Regions from separate parts of the Hungatella sp. SB206 genome, predicted to be linked through region 3. Evidence: a T-box and tRNA genes for the amino acid it is inferred to sense, from the RefSeq annotation. Region 3 holds a T-box; the other regions hold tRNA genes.
The links. A T-box is a leader RNA that pairs with one kind of tRNA and senses whether it is charged. The one in region 3 lies ahead of proS (proline--tRNA ligase), so its partner is inferred to be a tRNA-Pro.
Positions count from the first base shown of each region.

Region 1 (4,454 bases), 2.8 Mb from region 3:
CGGGCACTTTTTCAAAGCAGAAAACACAGTCTCTCCCGTCTTGATCCCGCATGCCCTGGCAGGAATGGACTTTGCCAGTATAATTCCGTGACGCCTCGTCACATCGCCTCCCACAGCAGAGGAAACCGTCCTCAAATCCAGGCGGCCGCCCAAATGCTTCATCCGGTAGACCGCTTCCCAGGAAAGAAACGCCGAATTCACATCCACATGAAATATGGTGCGTTCCATCAATCATCACCTCAATACTATTGTATCGAATATATGTTCGATTGTAAATGGAAAGTAAAGGAAGCTGTCACAGCTTCCCCTACCGTTCGTTCTATTCTTTTAAAGCACCTTTTTCATCGGTTTTCAAATGCAGCTCCCCTTCGAACATAGCGCCGTCTTTCTTTGCCCGGTAAAGCTCTCCCTTCCAGATGATCCACTGGTCTCTGGCCATGGCGCCGTCGTCCTTTAAATAATACCAGACCCCGTCAGAGCCGGTCTTCCAGGTATCGTGCACCATCATGCCCGCGCCGTCAAACCAGTACCAATGATCGCCATCCTTGTACCAGTCATCGGCCACATAGTTTCCCGTATCTCCGAGATAGAACCGCCAGCCGCCGTCCTCCTCCAACCATCCGGATTTCTTTTCCTGCACAGTGATCCCGTAATACAGGGCGATGGCGTCGGCTTCCGCCCTGGCCAGACGGTCCAGATTCGATTCCTTTAAGAGCCATGCGGCTATCTGCGCATTGGTATGAAAGGAGTGCTCCAAGATAAGCCCTGGAGTCCCTACGGAGACCGCGCCCCGGAGCACGCCATAATAATCCCCGTTCTGTCCTCTTCTGTGCTCAATTCTGGCAGGCTGCTTCGTCTTCATCACCTTTTCCACACACTGCGCGAGGGCCATTCCGATCCCATCCGCGCTTCCGTTAATGACGCAGTAGGCGGCCGGATAGTCCACCTGATTGTTCACACCGGTTCCCACCGCGTTGGAATGGTCGGACAGGAACAAATCGCATCCTTTCGACTCCGCGCCTCTGGCGAAAAGACCCTTGTCCTCATCCTCCCGGCGCCTCGTGGTGATCACTTCGATTCCATACTCTTCCAAATACTTTTTCTGCAGAAGGTGCAGTTTCCATACCATGACAGACTCGTAATACCGATGATCTGCCGGGCTCTGGTTATACCGGCCCTGATGTCCCGCATCCAAACATATCTTCATATCGCTGCTGACTCCTTTTTAAGCTTATACTACAGGATATGAAACTTTGGGACAGGTGTTGCATCAGGCTCCCGCGCCCATAATTTTGTATAATAACGAAAAAAGCTTCCGGATTTATTTTCCGAAAGCTTTTTTATGACCTATCCGAGAATCGAACTCGGGTTTCCGCCGTGAGAGGGCGGCGTCTTGACCGCTTGACCAATAGGCCACGTATCGAATGTTAACCAAAAATCGTCGAGGCGACAAGATTCGAACTTGCGACCTCTGCGTCCCGAACGCAGCGCTCTACCAAACTGAGCCACGCCTCGATACCTTTGGTAGTATAATATAAAAATGATGGATTGTCAACTATATTTTGGAATTTTTTTAATTTTATAAAATATAAGAAAAATTCTACTGCTGTTCCACCGCCGTAAAGCCCAGATCATCGAGAATTTCCACTGCTTTTCCGTAGTCCTTCTCTTCCTCGATCACTACGGTCTTGGTCTCTAAATCCACTTTGTGGCCGATTCCCTCGTGATCCAGCCTTTTTTTGATTCTTGATACACATCCGTTACACATCATTTCATCACAGCGATAAGTCTTCATAGTCTTTATCTCCTTTTCTTTTTCATGAATTGCGGTTGTTCAATTACTTCATAACCTTCTGTATCGTCATACACAGCTCATCGACCGCTTCTAAATTGCCGTCCTGAATCTGTTCCACGACACAGCTCTTGATATGGCTCGACAGCAGCACCTTATTGAAGCTGTTAAGTGCCGCCTGAACCGCGGATACCTGTGTTAAGATGTCCACACAGTACCGCTCGTCTTCCACCATGCTCTTAATGCCGCGGATCTGGCCTTCGATCCGGTTTAAGCGGTTCAGTAAGTCCTTTTCCTCCGCGGCCTGACGATGCTTGTGCTTCACCGCACAGTCACATGTGCGTTCCTCCATATCATACCTCCATTCCTTATGCCCCTACAGCTTTACTGTCTTTAAGCGAAGCGCGTTGCTCACCACGCAGACCGAACTGAGTGACATGGCAAATCCGGCAAACATCGGATTTAACAGCGGGCCTCCAAATAAGTATAGCACACCAGCGGCCACAGGGATACCCAGACTGTTATAGAAAAATGCCCAGAATAAATTCTGTTTGATGTTCCGAATCGTGAGACGGCTTAATTTTACCGCCTTATAGACGTCGCGCAGATCGGATTTCATGAGGACGATATCGCCGGATTCCAAAGCGATGTCGCTTCCTGAACCGATGGCCGTTCCCACATCCGCGGATACAAGCGCCGGAGCGTCGTTGATTCCGTCTCCAACCATCATGACGGTCTTTCCCTGCTTCTGCAAAGACTCCACCACATTGGCCTTATCTTCCGGCAGAACCTCTGCGATTACGGTGTCGATATGGGCCTGCCTGCCGATGTAGTCCGCTGTCTTCTGATTGTCTCCCGTCAGCATACACACCGTGATTCCCAGACTCTTTAACTGGTCCACAGCCTCCACGCTGGTCTCCTTAATGGTATCGGCTACACAGATAATGCCCTTTAACGTGCCATCCACCATCAGATACATCGGTGTCTTTCCCTGGTTCGCCATCTGGTGGGCCTGCTCTCTCACGGGATCGCCCATGGATACCTTCATCTGCTCCACCAGTCTTTCATTACCCACGGCTACCTGGCTCGTTCCGACGGATGCGATGATTCCCGCTCCCGTCACGCTCTCAAATTTCTCCGGCATGGCAAGCTCCAGCCCATGTTCTCTGGCCTTCAGTACGATGGCCTGCCCCAGCGGATGCTCCGACATCTGTTCACAGCCAGCCGCCAGCTTAAGAAGACCGTCGGAGGTCTCCGTCTGATCCAGAACCACGATGTCCGTGACCTTCGGCTTCCCTTCCGTAATCGTACCCGTCTTATCAAATACGACAGTGTCTACCTTATGAGCGGTCTCCAGCGCCTCACCACTCTTGATCAGGATTCCATGGCTGGCTCCCAGACCGGTTCCGACCATGATCGCCGTCGGTGTCGCCAGTCCCAGCGCACACGGGCAGGCGATAACCAGAACCGCCACAAAGATGGTCAGGACAAAAGACAGCTCCTTGCCGCCAAACAGCCACCAGAGGAGCGCCGCAACCAGTGCGATTCCCATAACCGTCGGAACGAAGTATCCCGCAACCTTGTCTGCCAGTTTGGAGATAGGCGCCTTTTTCCCCTGTGCGTCCTCGATCATCTTAATGATCTTGGAAAGCGTGGTATCCCCGCCTGTATGGGTAACCTCCATCTCCATGGCCCCGTTGTAATTCATGCTGCCGCCGATCAGGGTGTCGCCCTCCTGCTTCTCCACAGGGATGCTCTCTCCTGTCAGCATGGACTCATCCACGCTGCTGCTGCCGCCCGACACGATACCGTCCAGGGGTATCCTGCTGCCCGGCTTGATAAGGACATGCTGTCCCACTCTCACACTGGCCGTTTCCACTTCCCGTTCCGTACCATCCTCATAGAGAATCGCGGTGTCCGGAGCCAGCTCCATCAGCTTTCTGATCGCTTCGGAGGTCTTGCCCTTGCTTCTGCTCTCCATGTATTTGCCCAGCATGACGAGAGTGACGACCACGGCCGCCGACTCGTAATAGAGGTGATGGGCGTTCATCGGATTCACCGGTATCGTAACCGTCATACAGAGGCTGTAGATAAACGCACTGCCGGTGCCGATCGCCACCAGGGAATCCATGTTCGGATTGCCCTTAAACAGCGCCCTTAAACCTACCAGATAAAACTTCCTTCCCGCAATAAGCACTGGAACCGTAAGAATCAGCTGTGCCAGCGCATAGTTGAAAGGATTGGCTTCCATATGGAGGAAATGCGGAAGCGGAAGTTCAAACGGGAGCATATGGCCCATGGAAATGTACAGAAGCGGAACCGCAAAACAGATGGCCACGATCAGCCGTCTCTTCATCGTGTCGCGCTGCTGCTCCTGCTTTCCCCAGTTTTCCTCCTCCTGGGCCTTTACATCTTTCTCCTCCGCCAGAGGGCAGGCGCCGAATCCGGCCTTCTCTACCTTCCCCATAATCATCTCCGGAGTGACTTTCGTCTCGTCGTAGGTGATGGTCATCTTGTTCGTCGTCAGATTCACGTCACTCGACTCCACACCTTCCAGTTTTCTCGTGACCCGTTCCACCGCACTGCTGCAGGCTGCACAGGACATGCCTTCAATATCGTAAACTTCAGTTCTCATAAGATCATCCTTTCTCATATACCCCTA
Region 1 covers NZ_CP096603.1:3,585,692-3,590,145, reverse strand. Annotated here, with positions in the region: gene M1L66_RS15705 (DinB/UmuC family translesion DNA polymerase) at 1-228, opposite strand, end outside; gene M1L66_RS15700 (N-acetylmuramoyl-L-alanine amidase family protein) at 320-1,207, opposite strand; tRNA gene M1L66_RS15695 (tRNA-Glu) at 1,344-1,415, opposite strand; tRNA gene M1L66_RS15690 (tRNA-Pro) at 1,442-1,515, opposite strand; gene M1L66_RS15685 (heavy-metal-associated domain-containing protein) at 1,601-1,795, opposite strand; gene M1L66_RS15680 (metal-sensing transcriptional repressor) at 1,839-2,144, opposite strand; gene M1L66_RS15675 (heavy metal translocating P-type ATPase) at 2,169-4,427, opposite strand.
Region 1: it encodes a tRNA-Pro, which carries the amino acid that the T-box ahead of proS (proline--tRNA ligase) is inferred to sense. The anticodon was not compared.

Region 2 (4,454 bases), 1.8 Mb from region 3:
CAACAGCGCACTGCTGGGATGCTTTCGGCCCTGTCATTCCTGTATCGACAATATCATCCATTCCTATGCGGGCATTCAGCTCCGCCTCGCCTGTAATGAGATTATGGAGGCCCAGGGGCACGAGGAACCGGTGGGGCGTGCGAAACTTACACCTGCCTTCAATCTTCCGTGTGATTCGATTCTGCATACGGTCGGTCCGGTTATTACCGGCCCGCTGCGAAGAGCAGACTGCCGGCTTCTGGCGGACTGTTACCGTTCCTGTCTGGAACTGGCTGTGGAAAATCAGATTACCTCGATTGCATTTTGCTGTATCTCGACAGGTGTATTCTGTTTCCCACAGGAGCGGGCGGCGGAGATCGCGGTGGAGACGGCTGTTGGTTTCTTAATGCAGAATGAATCGGTCCGTCAGGTTATATTTGATGTCTATACCGATCAGGATTTGGTTATTTATCAGAAGCTGTTGGAACAGGAACGATAGCTCCTGCCGACAATCCTGTGTATGGGAATTGGGCGTGTCATATTTACGAAATTCGGCGGGTGAGTGAACCGCCGGGAGGAGCGGCTGTGAAAGGTGTGATTCTGAGAAAGGGAGAGAGAGCCTACTCGTATTTTTCCGGGGTATTCTCTGCGATTATCCCGGCTGTCGTGGAACGGAACTGGCTGATAACGGGGTATGAAAATTATCCGGAGGCGCTGGAGCCGTATGGTGGGAACTTAGGCAGGGAAGCGTTCTTTTGGGTGCCGGGGGAGCGGCTGGAGGAGATTGTCCGGCAGCAGGATTATCCATGGTACTGGGGCGTCCTGTCGGGATTTAAGAAAGAGGTGCGGCTGCACCAGGTGATAAGCTATGGACTGCCGTATGCGGACGGATACACCGGTTTCTGGAAAAATCCGATTTCCATTCAGCATCCAATGGCTGATATTGAGATCGTGGCGTGGGACAGTGCGCTTACACTGCTGATCAGCAGGGATGAAGCCATTGCCCAGGCGTTCCGGAATGCGTATCCACGAAGTGAAGACTTAGAGACGTACAATCTCGGGGAACCGGAATCGGAGGAGTGGCAGAAAATATGGGAGGAAGCGGAGCTGCATTACGGGGATGGCGGGAGGTAGAAATACATGCGGGTAATTCTTGCGGGATTTGAGGGAGAGGATAACAGCTCCAAGAGACTGCTTGACTGTGTTAATGCAGGGGATCAAAAGATTTACTTAAAAAATGATAAAATGATATGTGTAAAACAGATTATCGATGTGTTGGAACCGGGCGACCGGATCCTGGCATTTGGCCAAAAACCGGGATTGAAAAATGCGATTTCTGTGGAACTGCAGGCTAGGGCAGGAGAGGATATTCTGACCACACGGTTCCCTGTTGCGCAGATTGAGAGACTCTGTGCAGGAACCTGCCGGGTGAAGTTGTCTGAGCATGCAGGAACAAGTTATTGCAATCATCTGTATTACCACGTTATGAGGGAGATTAAAGAGAGACAGATCGATGTGGAAATTGTATTTCTCCACATTCCCATGTTGAAGAATATAGGCGAGTTTGGGCGGCTGGCTGAAACGGTGAACGGGTTGACCAAAGGATTGACCGAGGACCTAAGACGGCCTTGCTACGGCCTGGGCCAGGCGAACCAGTCCGGAGCATCTTCGATACGCGGCGTGTTACAGGGCGGCCAGTGGTGCGGACAATCCTCGTTATGGCAGGAAAATACATAGACATTTGCGACCTGATCGTATTCGCAGCAGGCATAATCCCCGCAGTCCAGGCAGGAACCGTATTCCTGTTCAGAGCTGCATTCATTCTGCATTTGAGCAATGGTTTTCTTTCTGTGATGCGGCATTGGCGTTACCTCCATATATCGGTGAAGAGCAGGACAAAATGGAATAAATACTGCATTTAAACAAAAAAATATGCTGAAAATCTTGTACAATCAAGACTTCCAGCATATGACTCATGGAGATAGTGGGATTCGAACCCATGACCTCTTGAATGCCATTCAAGCGCTCTCCCAGCTGAGCTATACCCCCATGTCCGCTATTATAGCAAAAAGATAAAAAATTTGCAATCACTAATTTACACTTTTTTTCTGATTTTTCCGATTTTTGAAATTTTAGCCTGCAATGGAGCCGAATGAAACTAAAATGGAATAAAAATAAGAATAGTAAAAATAAAAAAAATGCAGGATTTCTATGAAAGATATCCTGCACTTTTTATCATCGAGGCGACAAGATTCGAACTTGCGACCTCTGCGTCCCGAACGCAGCGCTCTACCAAACTGAGCCACGCCTCGATATGATACGCTTAGAAGCGAACGAAACATATAATAACACTTTTTGGTAGAATTTGCAAGTGGAAAATGAAAGAAAAATTTAAAAAGTGAAACCAGTTGGAAGAGGCCTGCCTGGAAAAAGTTCCGTTTTGCCTGCTATTACGGGCATTACCGGCTTTTTTTAAATGGAATCAAAAATTCGGGGATTCCGGTTGAGTAGGGGGCGATGTCGTATTGCTGGAAATAGATGACAATCCCCTTGGGTGTTACAAAGAAGCTCTCCGGTTTGAAGGTGGATCGAATCAGAGTCGGGTAATCGTCAAAATAAGCGGAAGGAGAGTCCTTCTGCCGTGCCTTTACCTGCTGATCCAGAATCCGGAAGATGCCTTCCCGGTAAGCTGGATTGTGGGGATAGAAATCGGCCAGTGTCAAGTATCTGCCGCTGCTGAAATCCCAGGTATCCGAGGTCCGTATCGTGCTTCCGTGTGCGCCTCCTGTATAGGTATACTGATCGGTATAGAGGCTTGTCATGCATCCGGAATTCCAGGTGACGGTATAAGCGCTTATGAACTCATATCCGAAAAACGGATAGTTGTCTTTCTTTGCGTATTCTGCCTGAACGGAGGCCTGGGAAGCCAGGACTGTGCGGCAGTACTCCTCCGTCTTTCGGGCGGCGGTGGAATAAAACGCATTGATACTTAAGGCGGCTGCCTCGGAGCAGGTTGTGGTGAAGTAAGGATAACGGATCGTATAAGTGAGTACGGCAGTCCCTTTGCTGTATACGGTGTCCGACAGTACTCTTTGGGTAATGGTCTGCATATTGGCTCCATAAAACAGGATTTCTATATTAATATGGCCGCTAAAATGGAAATATGCAGTATGACTGGGACATCATGGAATTATTTACCAGATGACCTACTTTTTATTCCTTTTTATGGCATTTTGTTGTATGATAGAAAAAAAGGAGGGTGGACATGTTTACGTCGGCAAAGGATATTATGAAAATCATATGGAACGGATTAAGAGAGATAAAGAAAAATTGTTCTGATTACTACGACAAGGATGCCAGAAAGATATATGAGGAAACCTTAAACGGAGTAAAGGAAGAACTGTCCGGTCCGGAGCCGGAGGAAAAACGGAAAGACCGTCTGGTCAAGAACCGATGGGAGAAGATGCGTGTGGAACGGAAGATCGCGGTGGTCAGTATTTTGACGATTCTGGTTTCCCTGGTGTTTGTGACATCCTATGGCAGATGGATGGATTTTGGGACATTTTTGCTGGTGATGGCGGCGGTGGCCGCTGTTTCGGTCTGGTGGATTTCACACCTGTTCCGTAAGCGTTTCAAACTCAGTCTGGAAGGTTGGATGCTGGAGGCAAAAGAGGTGTAATAACCTTGCTTTTTCATGCATTATGCGTTAATATATTAAATAGTATATACAAATGTGAAAGATGCGAAGGAGGTGCCTTATGGTGGAAACATTTTTATGTTTTGAGTCAGAGGGCGCTTTTTTTTTGATTCCGCTGAAACTGGTACGCCATATTGTTCAGGGGAATGCGGGACAGGAGAAAACGATTACATTTAACGGGTGTGAGGCTGAGATTTATTCGGTTGGAGCTTCGTGGGGGGACAACCGGGAACGGGAGTACGCGGTCCTTCTGGAGGTGGAGGACGGTCTTCCGGCCCTTTTGGCTGACCGTGTGGACGGCGTATTTGAAGTCCCGGACGACAGAATATTTAAGCTTCCTGAGGAAGTGATCGGAGAGAAGAATGATTTTTTGACGCAGGCGGTGTATCTTGATTCCTCCGGATGCTGGGCCTTCGTGATGGATATAGAACGGTTTCTTAATAAAGAGAGGAATTGAACGGGTCATGGTTTCAAACAGAGAAAAACGGCTGGACCGTCTGACCAATACGTGGACAGAAGCGGCGGCTGAAGTGATGATTAATGAATACTTGAAGGAAGCGGAGAACTGGGGAGGCGACGGCCTTTTTCTTTTGGAGGCGTCAAACGGTGGGACGAAACTTCCGGAGGCCTCTGTGAAGCAGGTGGCCTTCCTTTTGCAGTGTACCCTGAGGCGGACGGATCTTGTGGCGAGAGTGGGCGAAAACTGCTTTCTCATCTTTCTTCTGGGATGCCGCAGCCGTGAAGATGCGGTCTCTTCCATGAACAGTGTCCGTACCAG
Region 2 covers NZ_CP096603.1:2,600,238-2,604,691, forward strand. Annotated here, with positions in the region: gene M1L66_RS11270 (protein-ADP-ribose hydrolase) at 1-478, shown strand, start outside; gene M1L66_RS11275 (hypothetical protein) at 565-1,113, shown strand; gene M1L66_RS11280 (hypothetical protein) at 1,120-1,716, shown strand; tRNA gene M1L66_RS11285 (tRNA-Ala) at 1,956-2,028, opposite strand; tRNA gene M1L66_RS11290 (tRNA-Pro) at 2,218-2,291, opposite strand; gene M1L66_RS11295 (DUF3298 and DUF4163 domain-containing protein) at 2,439-3,089, opposite strand; gene M1L66_RS11300 (hypothetical protein) at 3,245-3,658, shown strand; gene M1L66_RS11305 (chemotaxis protein CheW) at 3,738-4,133, shown strand; gene M1L66_RS11310 (bifunctional diguanylate cyclase/phosphodiesterase) at 4,141-4,454, shown strand, end outside.
Region 2: it encodes a tRNA-Pro, which carries the amino acid that the T-box ahead of proS (proline--tRNA ligase) is inferred to sense. The anticodon was not compared.

Region 3 (4,454 bases):
TTCTCTATGAAAATGGGGTATGGAAGTACCATTGCGTATCTGTTGTTTTTCCTGATATTGATGATCTCATTGTTCCAGTTCTGGCTGACCAGCAAGGATATTATGAAGTGAGGAGGAAGCGGTAATGAAAAGAATCATGAGAAGTGTGCTGTACTATGGAGTCTGCATAGTCCTCACCTGTGTGTTCCTGTTTCCGTTTCTTGTGATGCTGTCCGGCTCGCTGGATGCGGAAACAAAGTATGTGGTTACGCTGACGAATTGGATGCCGAAGCAGATTACCTTTAAGCTTTATGCAAAGGTAATGGGGATGGGAAGCAAGATGCTGCGGTGGTTTTTCAACTCGCTGGTTATCAGTGTGATTCCAACGATTACAGGCGTTTTTTTAGATGCTTTGCTGGGATATATCTTTGCCAAGAAGAAATTTCCGGGTAAAAATCTGATCTTCTGGTACTTTATGATGGCAATTATGGTTCCGTACCAGGCGACGATTGTTTCTAACTATCTGCTGTTTTCAAAGCTTGGCTGGCTGAACCATTATATTGTATTTTTGCTTCCGGGATGCTGGATTGTGGCATATATGTTTATGATGCGCCAGTATATCGTCACGATTCCGGATGAATTGATGGAAGCTGCAAGAATGGACGGCGCAGGCGAATGGAAGATATTTTTTACGATTATCCTTCCCTTAAGTGCACCGGCACTCAGCACAGTGGCGATTTTTACGTTTATGAACAGTTGGAATAATTTTATGGGACCGTTGATTTTTACAACAAGTGAGAAGATGTATAACCTGGTTGTGGGGCTTGCCACCTTAAACCAGCAGTCCGCAACCTTTAATACCCAGATGACAGCGGGCGTAATCACATTCCTTCCTGTGTTCCTGCTGTACCTCTGCCTGCAGCGGTATTTTATTGACGGATTGGTTATGGGGGGCGTAAAGGGATGAGTGCGCTTTATATAAAAGGAACGTGATCAGGCGTTTCACAAATTCCTGAGTCAAAGTCAAAAACCCCGCTGCAAGCGGGAATAAAAGAAAGAGAGGAAAGAAATATGAAAAAAAGGATAGCCATAGCAGCGCTTATGCTGACGGCGGCAATAGGGCTTGCCGGGTGCGCAGGAGCGGCGCCGGATCAGGGAAGCGGCAGGGAGACGGGGGAGACGAGCTCAAAAGCAGCAGAGGAAACAGGTACGGCGGCAGCGGATGTGTCTTCGGAGGACTGTACCTTGACCTTTTGGACATTTCCATTTGGCACGGATGACCAGCTGGCCGAAGAGCGGGAAAATTATCAGACCATGATCTCAGATTTTGAATCAAAAAATCCTGGAATAAAAATCAATATAGAAATTCTTCCATGGGACAACCGCGAAACCAAAATGCTGACAGCAATTGCGGCAAACCAGGGGCCGGATATTATGTATTTAAACCCCGATATTTTAAAGCTTTTTAAGGCTTATGGAATTCTGGCTCCGGTTACGCAGTACATATCAGAAGATACATTAAAGGAATTTTCAGGGCCTCTTCTGGATAACAGCGTCCGATTCGACGGGGAACTATATGGACTGCCCTGCCTGGTGGACATGGGAATCCCCTGTTACAACTTAGATCTTCTGGAGAAAATAGGGATGACGGAAGAAAATCTTCCTGAAACATGGGATGAATTTGACGCTATGCTGAAGGCCTGTAAGGAAAAGGATATTTACGGGATCTATTACAACTATTCCGGTTCCCTGGTCAGCAACTTTGCGTACGCACAGTTCTTTTCAGAGGGCTGTGATATCATCGAGGAGGACGGCACGGTAGTGATCGATAATGATGCCGGAAAAAAGGTGTTAAAGCGTCTTACCGACTGGTATCAGAATGGTTATACGCCAGCGGATTCTTTGAGTGTTTCCGACAATAATTCAATGTTTATGAGCGGCAGCACTGCAAGTGTCTTATCATCGGCCGGAGCCGGATTTTACCGCCGCCTTGCTCCCGATATTACGTTCAACTGGGCCGCAGGTCCTGTGCTGAAGGGAGATGCGGGGCAGTACGCCATGTCTACTGTAGGGAGCCTGGCCGTGACGCAGACATGTAAGAATGTGGAAGCGGCGGCAAAGTTCCTGGAATACTTTACGCAGGATGAGATCAATGCAAAATGGTGTAATTTTGGCGGGTACATCTCTCCCAAGCTGGGCGTGGAGAACCCAAATGCAGATTTGAAGGGATATGATATTATCCTGAAGAGCTTAGATGCGGTCAGAGGCGAGCCGAACCATGCGGCGGCCCGGACCATGGGGACTGTATTTATTCCGGATTTACAGGCGATTGTATCGGAAAGTGTACCATTTGATGATGGAGTGGCTAAGATGAAGACGGATATTGAAGGCATTGTGGCACAGATTAGCCAGGTGAGCAACTAGCGGAGGCATACAGCGTTATCCCTGCCTGTTTTCTTAAGAGACAGGCGGGGATTTTTCCTTTATCTAGCTGTCAAACGCTTGTATCTATGGTAAACTTATGAAAATAGAGTTTGAGTTACAGTTCACAGCCCGTGAACGATAACCAAGTATTAGCAGCAAGTTCTGATCTCCCCTTGACAAAGAAATCCAAATAGCGTAAAATCAACCATACAAACTAACATGACAACATACATTTCAGACGTGGAAGAGGATTAGTAAGCGATGATGCATTCCAGAGAGAGGGTCACTGGTGGAAGACCTTCATGCCCATGGTCGCCCAACCTGCCTTGGAGTCCCGCAGCAAACTGCGGCGCATATCCGGCGTTATCGGAGATACAAGTGAGTCACAATTGTGGCTAAATTGGGTGGTACCACCGAGCTGTTCGGTCCCTTGTCCGGGGATCGGCGGCTCTTTTTGTTTCACAGGAAGGTGCATCCTGTGAAACAAAAGCCCTCCGGGCAGGATGCGCACTCCGCGCCAGGGAAATATGGCTGCTGAGGCAGCCGCGCTCCGGCGCAGGAGTCCGGCTTGCCGGACTCCATTCACAGGAAGGTGCATTCTGTGAAACAAAAGCCCTCCGGGCAGGATGCACACTCCGCGCCAGGGAAATATGGCTGCTGAGGCAGCCGCGCTCCGGCGCAGGAGTCCGGCTTGCCGGACTCTATTGACAGGAAAATACGTAAATTTAAAAGGTAAAGGAGAATTGTTATGGCAAAGGACAAAAAGTTAGTAGAAGCAATCACATCAATGGATGTGGACTTCGCCCAGTGGTATACCGATGTGGTGAAGAAAGCAGAACTCATCGACTATTCCAGCGTAAAGGGCTGTATGGTCATCAAACCGGCCGGTTACGCGATCTGGGAGAATATCCAGAAGGAACTGGACGGAAGATTTAAAGAGGTTGGCGTGGAAAATGTATACATGCCGATGTTTATTCCGGAGAGTCTTCTTGAGAAGGAAAAGGATCACGTGGAAGGGTTCGCGCCGGAGGTGGCATGGGTGACCTATGGCGGTCTGGAGCCGCTTACAGAGCGTCTCTGTGTGAGACCGACTTCAGAGACTCTGTTCTGTGATTTTTATGCGAGGGACATTCATTCTTACCGCGATCTGCCGAAGGTATATAACCAGTGGTGTTCCGTTGTGCGCTGGGAGAAGACGACGAGACCGTTCTTACGTTCCCGCGAGTTCTTATGGCAGGAGGGCCATACGGCTCATGCCACAGCAGAGGACGCGCAGGCAAGAACCGAGCAGATGTTAAATCTCTACGCCGATTTCTGCGAGGAAGTCCTGGCCATGCCGGTTATCCGCGGCCAGAAGACCGACAAGGAGAAATTCGCCGGAGCAGAAGCTACCTACACGATCGAGGCGCTGATGCACGACGGCAAGGCGCTTCAGTCTGGAACGAGCCATAACTTTGGCGATGGATTTGCAAAAGCCTTTGAAATCCAGTATTCTGATAAAGAGAACAAGCTGCAGTACGTACACCAGACCTCCTGGGGCATGAGCACCCGTCTGATCGGCGGCATCATCATGGTGCACGGCGATGACAACGGCCTCGTGCTGCCACCGAGAATCGCACCGGTCCAGGTGATGATCGTACCGATCCAGCAGTCGAAGGAAGGCGTTCTGGAGAAGGCGGCCGAGATCAAATCCGTGCTGTCCGGATACCGTGTGAAGGTGGATGACACCGACAAGAGCCCGGGATGGAAATTCGCTGAATCTGAGATGCGCGGTATTCCGATCCGCGTGGAGATCGGACCGAAGGATATTGAGGCAGGCCAGGCCATTCTGGTTCGCCGCGATACCCATGAGAAGACCGCCGTTTCCCTGGAGGAGATCGGTCAGAAGGTTGGAGAACTGCTCGATACCATCCAGCACGATATGTACGAGCGCGCACTGGCACACCGTGAGGCCCATACGTATGAGGCGACTGATTTTGATACATTTACAAAGACGATTGAAGAGAAACCGGGCTTTGTAAAAGCCATGTGGTGCGGATGCCAGGAATGTG
Region 3 covers NZ_CP096603.1:829,829-834,282, forward strand. Annotated here, with positions in the region: gene M1L66_RS03750 (carbohydrate ABC transporter permease) at 1-111, shown strand, start outside; gene M1L66_RS03755 (carbohydrate ABC transporter permease) at 125-946, shown strand; gene M1L66_RS03760 (ABC transporter substrate-binding protein) at 1,051-2,403, shown strand; T-box leader at 2,636-2,837, shown strand; gene proS (proline--tRNA ligase) at 3,152-4,454, shown strand, end outside.